Regions from separate parts of the Micromonospora sp. NPDC047527 genome, predicted to be linked through region 2. Evidence: riboswitches for the same ligand, from Rfam matches in the RefSeq annotation. Region 2 holds a riboswitch; each other region holds the start of a gene.

Region 1 (3,956 bases), on a different contig from region 2:
GCTGCGTACGCCCACCGATCATCTACGGCGACGTGGCCCGCAAGGCGCCCATGACGGTCGGCTGGTCCACCTACGCCCAGTCGTTGACCGACCGGCCGGTCAAGGGGATGCTCACCGGTCCGGTGACGATCCTGGCCTGGTCGTTCGTTCGGGCCGACCAGCCGCTCGGCGACACCGCCGACCAGGTCGCGCTCGCCTTGCGTGACGAGTGCCGTGACCTCGAAGCGGCCGCTATCCGGGTGATCCAGGTCGATGAGCCGGCCCTGCGTGAGACGCTGCCGTTGCGCAAGGCCGACCAGAAGGCGTACCTGGACTGGGCTGTCGGCGCGTTCCGCCTGGCGACCTCCGGCGTCGCCGACGACACCCAGATCCACACCCACCTGTGCTATTCGGAGTTCGGGGAGGTCATCACCGCCATCGACGCTCTCGACGCCGATGTCACCAGCATCGAGGCATCCCGCTCGAAGATGGAAGTCCTTGATGACCTCGCCGCGATCGGATACCGCCGGGGTGTCGGCCCCGGGGTGTGGGACATTCACTCTCCCCGGGTGCCCTCGCATGCCGAGGTCGTCGAGGCGCTACGACGGGCAGTGGCGGCGGTCCCCGCGGAGCGGCTGTGGGTTAACCCCGACTGCGGTCTCAAGACCCGCGGCTATGCCGAAGTTGAGGCATCTCTCGAGCACCTGGTCGTCGCTGCCAACGAGCTTCGCGACAGGTGAGGGCCGTGCCGGGCGGACCATCGACTGGTCCCGCCCGGCACGTCGGCACGGTGGGTTCGGTAGTGATCCGACGCGCCGCTCACGGCCGGCACGTTCGCCACCACCTGCAGCGAATGTATGGGTCTGCTGCACCGATAGGTGACATCCGAGTTGGCTTGCCCTGGCGGCGGGCATGCCGGACGGCGGTCATCCAATACCGCGATCGTTAGTGGTCGAGGCAGTCGCTACGCCGCTGCGCGCCCGACAGTAACGGCATCACCGTGAGCGACACCGCGGCCAGGGCCAGATCGATCGTGGAGTGCTCCGCGCGGTCGGCGCCGACGAGCGCGCGTACCGACTCGACGGACACGTACGCGGCGAGGGCGAAGAACGACAGCGATGATCCGCAGGGCGGTGCGTTCGTGCGTGGTTGGGGCCGGAGAACTGCCAGGCGACGGCGCCGGCCGAGGCCACCTCGATGACGGAGTCGAGCCCGAACCCGATTAGCGCGGTCGAGGACGCCATCGTCCCGGCGCTGATGGCGATGACCGCCTCGACGACGTTGTAGGTGATCGTCGCGGCGACCTTCGCCCTGCCGCGTACCGAGCGGTCGGACCGGTCAGGCGGGCAACCGAGCCAGCTTGGCCACGACCGGTCGACGAACCAGTCGACGTCAGGCCCACCTGCCTCGGCGGCGGTAAGTCCTTGACGATCAACTAGACTGGCTGGTGGCGCTGGTTCGCCTGGTCGTGACCGGCTGGGCGTCGTAAGAGGGAACCCGGTGGAAGTCCGGGACTGCCCCGCAGCGGTGAGTGGGAACGACCGCCGTCATCAGCACTGGGCCAGCCGGCCTGGGAAGCGACGGCCAGTAGGGGACCGGCACGACCGGTCAGGCCCGCGAGTCCGAAGACCTGCCCGCGCTGCGTACACAACCGTGTGCGCTGCCGTCGGCCTCGCGGGTGGGCTGAGCGGGTGACATGCCGCGCGGTGTGCGCCGGTGCGTCCTCGTCAGCGTGTCCGCGGTTCCGGCGGTGTGGTTTCCCGAGGGACGGACTACCGCTGTGCACGACACCACCACGACCGCCGGCCGAGCGCCGTCGGCCTCGCACCTGACCCTGTCGCAGATCATGGACCAGCATCACACCAACCTGATGGGTACGGTGCACGGCGGCCGGATCCTCAACCTCATCGACTCGGTGGCCGGTGTGGTCGCCGCCCGGCATTCCGACGGCCCGGCGGTGACCGCCGCGATCGACGAGACCGCGTTCCTGCGCGCGGTCCGGGTCGGTGACGTTGTGCACGTCGACGCCCGGATCACCTGGGCCGGACGCAGCTCGATGGAGGTGGCTGTCAAGGTGACCGCCGACCGGTGGGACCGGGCGGTGCCGCCCACCGATGTGGCCACGGCTCATCTGGTCATGGTCGCGATCGACGACGACGGTCAGCCGCGTTCGGTGCCGCCGTTGCTGCCGGAGACTGACGGTGATCGGCGGCGGTACCGCGAGGCGGAGATCCGCCGCGAGCACCGGTTGGCCCTGCGGCGGGCGCTGCTCGACGGCACCGAGGAGGGCTGAGACGTGCTCGGGCTGTCCATTGCGGCGCTGGCCGGGTACCTCGCCGCGATCGTCGTGCTCATGGTGACGCCGGGTCCGGACATGATGTTCGTGCTGGCCAACGCTACCCGCTACGGCACCCGCGCGGGGGTGGTGGCCGCGCTCGGCGTCGCTGCCGGGGAGGCGGTACACATCGCGGCGGTCGTCTGCGGACTCGCCGCGGTGATCTCCGCTTCGCCGGGTGCTGTTCACAGTGATCCGCTGGGTCGGTGCGGCGTACCTGATCATCCTCGGGGTGCGGGCCCTGCGCGGCGCCGGCGCTGCGCCCACCGGGAAGCCGGAGCAGGGTGGCAGCTCCGGGCGGGCCTTCCTGCGTGGACTGGTGACCAATCTCCTCAACCCCAAGATGATCCTGTTCAGCGTGGCGTTCCTGCCTCAGTTCGTCGACCCGGCACAGGGCAACGCGACCGCCCAACTGGTGCTTCTCGGTGCGGTCTTCGTTGCGGTGCAACTCGCCGTCGACATCGCCCTGGGCGTCGGTGCCGGGCGACTCGGCAGTCGCATGACTGACGGTCGCTGGTCGCGGCGCATCAACCGGATCTGCGCGGCGGCGTTCGTCGCGCTCGGGGTACGCCTCGCGTTCGGGTCGTAGCGAGGGCCGGTGGCCGCCGCCGTGGTCCGGCTCGCGGAGTGGACGCGGCGTGGTCATGCCTGGTAGGCAGGCGGGTGTGCGCATCGTCTCACTGCTGCCAGCGGCCACGGATATCGTGGCCATGCTCGGCCTGACCGGGAACCTGGCTGGCCGCACGCACGAATGTGACTGGCCGCCGGGTGCCCTGGTGGATGTTCCGGTGGTGACTGGGACATCATTGCCCGAGGCGTTGACGAGCCGGGAGATATCGGCGGCGATCACTGGCGATGCGCACCGAGGGTCCTCGTTGTACCAGCTCGACGTTCCGATGCTGGAGGACTTGAAGCCGGATCTGATCCTGACCCAGGACCTGTGCGATGTGTGTGCGGTCTCCTATGCGAGGGTCAACGACGCGGTTCGGTTGATCGATCTCGATACCAGGGTGGTGTCCCTGGAGGCGAGGACCATCGGCGGGATACTGGACACGGTCGACGCCGTGGCCGCCCTGACCGACACCGCGGGCAGGGCGGCCGAGATCCGGGCGGACGCCGAACGTCGTCTCGCCGCGTTGCCCGGCCCGGGGACCGGTGCGCCGACTGTGCTGTTCGTCGAGTGGCTCGACCCGTTGATGCCAGGCGGGCACTGGGTACCGGAGCAGATCACGCTCGCGGGCGGACGGTCTTTGCTGCTCGGCCCGGGGGCGCACAGCACCCCACATCGGTGGTCGGTGGTCGCCGACCTGGCCCCCGACGTGGTGGTGTTCGGGCCGTGTGGGTTCACGCCTGAACGGACCGTCGACGAGCTGCCTGTGGCGGCCGGGCAGCCCGGCTGGGCCGATCTGCCTGCCGTTCGTCGGGGGCAGGTGTGGGTCGTTGACGGGCCCGCCTACTTCAACCGCCCCGGCCCGAGGGTCGTCGATGGCGCGGAGATCCTCGCCGCGATACTCGCCGGCCGCCCGGACTCCCGCGCTCAGCGGATCTCCGTCGGGGCAGTTTGACGCTGCCGTGCCCGAGCGGCCGGTGCGGCATCGGCGGCGGCACGCCGCCGTCCCGCCCTGGGCTCAGGTGAGCGTGC
Region 2 (3,956 bases):
TCTCCGACAACGTCGGCACCGACGAGAACGAGCCGGAGATCCTGTTCAACGCCCAGCAGCACGCCCGTGAGCACCTGACCGTCGAAATGGCGATCTACCTGCTCAACCTCTTCACCGACAGCTACGGCAGCGACTCCCGGATCACCAACATCGTCAACAGCCGGGAGATCTGGATCGTGCCGACCGTCAACCCGGACGGCAGCGAGTACGACATCGCCACCGGCTCGTACCGGTCCTGGCGCAAGAACCGCCAGCCCAACAGCGGCTCGTCCAACGTCGGCACCGACCTGAACCGCAACTGGTCCTACAACTGGGGTTGCTGCGGCGGCTCGTCCGGCTCGACCTCGTCGGAGACCTACCGCGGCCCGTCGGCGTTCTCCGCCCCGGAGACGCAGGCGCTGCGCAACTTCGTCAACAGTCGCGTGGTCGGCGGAACCCAGCAGATCAAGGCGAACATCGACTTCCACACGTACTCGCAGCTGGTGCTCTGGCCGTACGGCTATACCACCGCGAACACCGCGGCCGGGATGAACGCCGACCAGTACAACACCTTCGCCACCATCGGCCAGCAGATGGCGGCCACCAACAACTACACCCCGCAGCAGTCCAGCGACCTCTACATCACCGACGGGGACAGCATCGACTGGATGTGGGCCACCCACAACATCTGGGCGTACACCTTCGAGATGTACCCGGGCTCGGCGAGCGGCGGCGGCTTCTACCCGCCCGACGAGGTGATCCCCGCACAGACCAGCCGCAACCGCGAGGCCGTGCTGATGCTCAGCGAGTACGCCGACTGCCCGTACCGGGCCATCGGCAAGCAGGCGCAGTACTGCGGCGGCGGTGGTGGCGGCACCACGGTCTGGTCCGACACCTTCGAGACCGCCACCGGGTGGACCATCAACCCGTCCGGTACGGACGCCGCCACCAGCGGAGTGTGGGAGCGGGGTGCCGCCCAGGCGACCACCTCCTCCGGCGCCAAGCAGCTCACCCCGTACGCCGGCGCCAACGACCTGGTCACCGGCCGGCTCGCCGGCTCGGCGGCCGGTGACTACGACGTCGACGGTGGCGTGACAAGTGCCCGGTCCCCGGCGGTGACCCTGCCGTCGTCGGGCACGCTGACCCTCTCGCTGGCCTGGTATCTGGCACACGGCTCGAACTCGTCGTCAGCCGACTACCTGCGGGTGAGCGTGGTGCACAACGGCGGCACCACCGCGCTGCTCACCCAGGCCGGCGCGGCGACCAACCGCAACGGGAGCTGGGCGGTGGCGAACCTCAACCTCACTCCGTACGCCGGCCAGTCCGTGCGGATCCTCGTCGAGGCCGCGGATGCCTCCGGCGCGAGCCTCGTGGAGGCGGCTGTGGACAACGTCACCATCACCGCCTCCTGATCGGGTGGGGCCCCGTTCCGCCCCTGCGGGGCCCCACCACCCGCTCCGAGCCTCCAGATCCCGCGGTGCGCTACCGTCTTAGCGACCACTCCGCAGCGAAGCCGGTGCGATACCGGCGCTGTCCCGCAACTGTGATGCCCCGCCTGACGGTGGGGACAAGCCAGGTCGCCTGCGGATCGGTCGCGACACGCGCTCTCGAGGAAGGGCGCCTCGTGGGCGGGCGTACGGAAGCCCTGTCGGCGAAGCAACACTCCTCGACCGACAGGAGGCCCCATGTTCAGACGTACCCCCCGGCTCTTCGCCGCGACCCTCGCGGTCGCCGCGCTCGCCCTCGGCGCCTGCGCCGAGAAGACCACCGACCAGCCGGCGCCCGGCGTCGGTTCGGCGACCGCCAGCTTCCCGGTGACGGTCGGCTCGCTCACCCTCGACAAGCGGCCCGAGAAGATCGTGTCGCTGGCGCCCACCGCCACCGAGATGCTCTTCGCCATCGGTGCCGGCCCGCAGGTGACCGCGGTCGACGACCAGTCCAACTACCCGGCTGACGCGCCCAAGACCGACCTGTCCGGCTTCCAGCCCAACGCCGAGGCCATCGCCAGCAAGAACCCCGACCTGGTGGTGATCTCCGACGACCGGAACAAGATCGTCGACCAGCTCGGCAAGCTCAAGATCCCGGTGTACCTGACCCCGGCGGCGACCACGCTTGACGACTCCTACCGGCAGATCACCGATCTGGGCACGCTTACCGGGCACGCCGACCAGGCCACCGACGTCACCACCCGGATGAAGGACGACATCGCCAAGCTGGTCAAGGACGTGCCGCAGCGCGCCGAGAAGCTCACCTACTTCCATGAGCTGGGCCCGGAGCTCTACAGCGCGACCAGCAAGACCTTCATCGGCTCGATCTACGACCTGGCCGGTCTGACCAACATCGCCGACCCGGCCGACGCGGACGGCAAGAGCGCCGGCTACCCGCAGCTGTCCCAGGAGTTCATCGTCAAGGCCGACCCCGACTTCGTCTTCCTGGCCGACGCCAAGTGCTGCCAGCAGAGCGGCGACTCGGTCAAGGCCCGCAGCGGCTGGGCCGGGGTCACCGCGGTGAAGAACAACCAGGTCGTGGCGCTGGACGACGACATCGCCTCCCGGTGGGGCCCACGGATCGTGGACCTGCTCCGGGTTGTCATCGACGCGGTCGCCAAGGTGCCCGCGTGATCGACGTCCGTCGGTGACCGGACTGCTTCCGGTGGCCACCCCGGCACCAACCACGCGGCCGGCCGGGACGCAGCTCGCGTCCCGGCCCGCCGGCCTGCGCAAGCGCTGGTTGGCTGCCGGGGTGTTCGCGGTGCTCGTCGCGCTCGTCGCCGGGGTGTCGCTCGGCCCGGTCAGTCTGCCGCCGGGCAGCGTCGCCGCCGAGCTGCTCAACCTGATCCCCGGGGTGCACCTGGAGAGCGGGTTGACCGAGCGGGAAATCGCCATCGTCACCGAGTTGCGGCTGCCCCGGGTCGTGCTGGGCCTGCTCGTCGGTGGCCTGCTCGCCCTGGCCGGCGGCTGCTACCAGGGCGTGTTCCGCAACCCGCTCGCCGACCCGTACCTGCTCGGGGTGGCCGCCGGCGCGGGCCTCGCGGTCACCGCGGTGATCGCCCTCGGCGGCGCCGGCCGGCAGGGCGCGATCTCCGGGCTGCCGCTGACCATCCCGTTGGCCGCTTTCGTCGGGTCGCTGCTCGCCGTGACGATGACCTACCTGCTCGGCGCGGCCGGCGGCCGGAGCCGGTCCCCGGCGATGCTGATCCTGGCCGGGGTCGCGGTCTCCGCGTTCCTCTCCGCCGGGCAGACGTACCTGCTGCAACGGCACTCCGACACCATCCAGTCCGTCTACTCCTGGCTGCTGGGCCGGCTGGCCACCGCCGGCTGGCACGACGTGCTGCTGGTGCTGCCGTACGCCGTGGTGACCACCGTGGTGGTGCTGCTGCACCGCCGCGAGCTGGACGTCCTCGCGCTCGGCGACGACGAGGCGCGCAGCCTCGGCCTGCACCCGCAGCGGTCCCGCTACCTGCTGATCGCCGCCGCGTCGTTGGGCACCGCCGCCGCCGTCTCCGCGACCGGCCTGATCGGCTTCGTCGGCATCATCGTGCCGCACACCGTCCGGCTGCTCGCCGGGTCGAGCTACCGGGTGATCCTGCCGCTGTCGATGCTGTTCGGGGCGGCGTTCCTGGCCCTGACCGACGTGGTGGCCCGCACCGCCGCCGCCCCGGCCGAGGTGCCCATCGGGGTGGTCACCGCCCTGCTCGGCGGCCCGTTCTTCGTCCTGGTGCTGCGCACCGCCCGGCGGGTGCTCACATGAGCCCCGAGCCGGCCGGCGTGCCCGCTCCCCGCCAGGCCGGTGCGACGGCGGTCGAGGTGCGGGGGTTGCACGTCAGCCTGGGCGGCACCCCGATCCTCACCGGCGTCGACCTGACCGTCGCCGTCGGCGAGTGGGTCACCGTGATCGGCCCGAACGGCGCCGGCAAGTCGACCCTGTTGCGCGCCGTCGGCGGCCTGCTGCCCGCGCCGGGAGCGATCACCCTGTTC
Region 3 (3,956 bases), on a different contig from region 2:
CTCCGCCGCGGCCACTGCGAACTCGCCGTCGACGCCCCGCCCTCTCTGCGGGTCGCTGCGGCGTTCGCCGAACTCGCCCAAGCGATCTGACCACGGACCCGACACCCGGCTCAACAGTCCGCCGATCCGATACCGCAACGGCGCCGTATCAGTCGGGCGACGAGGGCGCCAGTTCCCGTAACGGGGAGCAGTAAATAACCAACCTTCGATCAGGGTACGTCGATCGTGTATTCGGCGGTGTGCACCCTCCCGTCGACCTGGAAGTCGAAGAAGGCCCGGTAGCGGCCGGAACTCGGACTGGTCAGCCAGAACTGGACGGTTCCGTCGATGAGTTCCTGCTCAGGGTGAACATGCACGTATCCGAGGTCGCCCTCACGGACGACGACCAGATGCCCGTACGCGCCCAGGTATCGCTCCAGCTGTACAGGCGTGGTTGTGTCGGCGCGGCTGATCCGAAATTCCATCGGCGCTGTCACGCCCACCGTCGGCGTGCCGGTCATCGACACCGCGTACGGACCAGCCGTCGCCTGCGCCTGCGCCGGTGGCAGCGCGGCGGGGGTGTGCGCGCCGGGCACGGTGTGGTCGACGCCCAGCACGAGAGGCACCTGAGTGCCGTTGGCCGCGGTGACGGAGAAGTCGGCGTAGACGCGGTAGCCGCCGGGCCGGGCCAGCGTCAGGGGGACGCTCCAGGTACCGTCGGGTGCCATTGTCGGATGCAGGTGCTGGTAGCCGCTCAGGTCGCGGCCCACCACGATCATGTGCAACGGCTTGTCGTGGACGACCGCGAAGCGCGTCGCCGGTTGTCGGTCGGTGCCGACGATGCGGAAGCGGTAGTCGGCGCGTAGCCCGACGGGTTGGGTTCGTTCCAGCGGTTGCAGGGTGTACCCGCCGGCGCTGACCGTCGTCCCGGTGACCAGCGACTCGCCTGTCGCGCCGTCACCCCGGTGCGTGTGCGGTCCGGTGCCGGCCGGGTGTTGGTGTCCGTCGTTCGCGGACAGCGCGGGATCCGAGGCGGCCGGGCCGCCCGCCGGGGGCCGGGTGGTGCCGGCGGCCGGGGTCTCGGTGCCGCCGATGCGGGCCAACCCGAACCCGGCGAGCAAGACCAGCACCAGACCACCGACCAGCAGCGCCAGGTGAGTGTTGCTCAGCCCGGACCCGGGTGTCACGGTGGCGGGGTCCGGGTCGGGCCGTGCTCCGGAGTGGACGGGCGGTCGAGTGTCCGTCGTGGCGGGGGCCGTCGCGTCCTCATCGGTCGGATTTGGATCGACCGCGACGCCCGTGCGAGCCACGACGACCGCGGTGTCCTTACGCGCGGCCGGCGCGGTGCTGGGTCGGCGCTTACCGCCCGTGCTCTGCGTACCGTTGCCGGTCGCCGCACCGGCCTTGCTCCCGGAGGTCTCGCCGTTGCCGGCCTTGCGCCCGGCGGTCTTGCCCGCGCCGGTCCTGCCGCCGCCGGTCTTGTTGATGGGGCGAGCGCCGGCGCCGCGACCGGAGGCTGCCGACGAGGTACGGCCCCGGCCGGTGGGTCTGCCGGTGGGAGCCGTCCGCCGATGCCAGACGACGAATCCGGCCACCGCCGCCGCGGCCACCGCCGCCATGCCGGCCCAGGCGAGCGCTCCCGGACCGTTCTCCTCTGCGGAGTCGGTCGATGGGGCCGCGACTGCGGACGGCGGTACCGCCGTCTCGGCGGCTACGGTCGGCACTGCCGAGACCTGCCCGGATGATCCGTGTTGCTCCGTGGCGGCCAACAGCGCAGGGTCCGGCTGGGTCGTCGGAGGGCTCCACCCCTGCGGCGCTGCCGTCACCCGCCCGTTGTAACGGAAGGTCAGGGTGCCGCGCACGGTGTCGCCGTCCGAGGCGACCGACAGGTAGCTCACCGAGTACTGGCCTTTGGCCGGTAGGTGCGCGACCGCCACCGTCGCGGGGAACCCGGTCGTGTACTCACGTGGCTCGAACTGGCCGTTGACCAGGAAGTATTCCCGTACCGGCTTGTCCAGCGGCTTCGGCTCCCCGTACGACCAGCCGTTGTCGACCCGGATGCCGCCCGGGGCGGTGATGGTGAAGAACGCGTTGGCTGCGGCCTTCTCGGTGAAGTACAGCTGCACCGACGTCAACGGCTCGCTCACCGTGGTGCCCCCCGCTGGCGTGGACATCGCGAGGGTCCCGTGAGCTCCGGCGGGTTGGGCGGACGCGAGCAGAGCGACCGCCGAGGCGAGGAGGAGCGCGAGGAGGCCCGAGAGCGCCCGCACCGGAGTCTGAGGGAGACGACGCATCTGAATATCTTCGCCGTGGTGAGACTTTTTTCAAGAGGTGCTGGACTTTTTCCTCAGCTGACAAAAGTCGGCCATCTCTCGGGGTCGTCCACTCGCTGCCGTTGACGACGACCGTGACCTTGGCGATCTCCTGTTCTACCCTGGTCCCTCTCGTGTTGCGGGATGTTGGGTTCGCCACCGTGGAACCGTCCCGACAGGCGGGTTCACCGCCGCCGGGGTGTTCGCGAGCCCTTACGATAGATAACGGTGTTGGTTCGCCGCGGCCCGATCGGTCGCGGCGTCGTAAGAGGGAACCCGGTGCGAAACCGGGACTGCCCCGCAGCGGTGAGTGGGAACGACCGCCGTCATCAAGCACTGGGCCGCGAGGTCTGGGAAGCGACGGCCAGTAGGCGACCGAACAGGTCACGCCCACGAGTCCGAAGACCTGCCAGCGCCGCGCACACCACCCCGGTGTGCGCCGCCGACGGTCTCTAGGGACGACCGGGGCGGAAGCCGGTGCGTTGTCGTACCCCTTCCTTCCCGCTGTCTCCTGGGTCCTCGGGCACTTCGAGGGAAGGAACCCATGAACACTGCATTCGGTCAGAGCACCGTGCTCGGCTATCCGCGTATCGGCGGCAACCGTGAGCTGAAGAAGGCGGTGGAGGCCTACTGGGCGGGAGGTATCGACGCCGAGGGGTTGGAGACGACCGGCGCCGCCCTGCGGGCCGAGGTCTGGCGGGCGCTTCGGGACGCAGGTCTGGGCACGATTCCGTCCAACACGTTCTCCTACTACGACCACGTGCTCGACACCGCCGTGGCCGTCGGCGCGATCCCGCAACGTTTCTCCCGCCTCGGTCTCTCCGCGCTCAACACCTATTTCGCGATGGCCCGTGGCGTCGACGCCGAGCCGGCGCTGGAGCTCACGAAGTGGTTCGACACGAACTACCACTACCTGGTACCGGAGATCGGTGACGACACCGCTTTCGCCGCGAACCCCGCGAAGGCGCTGCGTGAGTACCGGGAAGCCCGTGAGCTGGGCATCGAGAGCCGTCCGGTGCTGGTGGGACCGGCCACGTTCCTGCTGCTGGCCAAGCCCACCGACGGGAGCGGTGAACCGTTCGATCGGCTGACGGACCTCATCGACGTGTACGCCGACCTCCTGCGGACCCTCGCCGAGGCTGGGGTGCAGTGGGTACAGCTGGACGAACCCGCCTACGTCAGCGACCGCAGCCCCGCAGAGATCGCCGCCCTCCGCGACGCGTACACCCGGTTGTGCGCCGTGCCGCAGCGGCCGAGGATCTTCGTCGCCACCTACTTCGGGGAACTCGGTGACGCGCTGCCCGCTCTGCTGAACACGCCAGTCGAGGCGATCGGGTTGGACCTGGTTGCCGGGCCCGGCAACCTGCATCGGCTCGCCGGAGCGGGTCAGCTACGTGGTAAGACAATCGTCGCGGGGCTCGTCGACGGACGTAACATTTGGCGCACCGACCTGCGAGCGGCGATCAGCTCCGGTGCCGCGGTGACGGGGCTCGCCGACCACGTCGCGGTGTCCACCTCGTGCTCGCTGCTGCACGTGCCGGTGGACCTGTCCGTCGAGACCGCCCTTGATCCGGACCTGCGCGACCGCTTGGCTTTCGCCCGGCAGAAGGTTGATGAGGTCGTCCTGCTGGGTCGGGCGCTGCGCAACGGCACCACGTCCCTGCC

The links. A riboswitch is a leader RNA that binds a small molecule or an ion and turns the genes downstream of it on or off. The one in region 2 is predicted to bind cobalamin.
Region 1: linked by a shared signal. The riboswitch ahead of ABZ808_RS08615 (acyl-CoA thioesterase) and the one ahead of ABZ808_RS11385 (ABC transporter substrate-binding protein) in region 2 are both predicted to bind cobalamin.
Region 3: linked by a shared signal. The riboswitch ahead of metE (5-methyltetrahydropteroyltriglutamate--homocysteine S-methyltransferase) and the one ahead of ABZ808_RS11385 (ABC transporter substrate-binding protein) in region 2 are both predicted to bind cobalamin.

Annotation. Positions count from the first base shown of each region.
Region 1 covers NZ_JBEYTK010000001.1:1,939,287-1,943,242, reverse strand. The annotation lists gene metE (5-methyltetrahydropteroyltriglutamate--homocysteine S-methyltransferase) at 1-719, shown strand, start outside; partial or broken gene ABZ808_RS08620 (hypothetical protein) at 943-1,283, opposite strand; cobalamin riboswitch at 1,417-1,632, shown strand; gene ABZ808_RS08615 (acyl-CoA thioesterase) at 1,826-2,272, shown strand; partial or broken gene ABZ808_RS08610 (LysE family translocator) at 2,333-2,434, shown strand; gene ABZ808_RS08605 (LysE family translocator) at 2,493-2,903, shown strand; gene ABZ808_RS08600 (ABC transporter substrate-binding protein) at 3,025-3,879, shown strand; gene ABZ808_RS08595 (hypothetical protein) at 3,943-3,956, opposite strand, start outside.
Region 2 covers NZ_JBEYTK010000002.1:539,292-543,247, forward strand. The annotation lists gene ABZ808_RS11380 (M14 family zinc carboxypeptidase) at 1-1,391, shown strand, start outside; cobalamin riboswitch at 1,435-1,583, shown strand; gene ABZ808_RS11385 (ABC transporter substrate-binding protein) at 1,665-2,600, shown strand; gene ABZ808_RS11390 (iron ABC transporter permease) at 2,623-3,729, shown strand; gene ABZ808_RS11395 (ABC transporter ATP-binding protein) at 3,726-3,956, shown strand, end outside.
Region 3 covers NZ_JBEYTK010000001.1:1,943,653-1,947,608, reverse strand. The annotation lists gene ABZ808_RS08635 (IS6 family transposase) at 1-90, shown strand, start outside; gene ABZ808_RS08630 (copper resistance protein CopC) at 210-2,273, opposite strand; cobalamin riboswitch at 2,507-2,720, shown strand; gene metE (5-methyltetrahydropteroyltriglutamate--homocysteine S-methyltransferase) at 2,836-3,956, shown strand, end outside.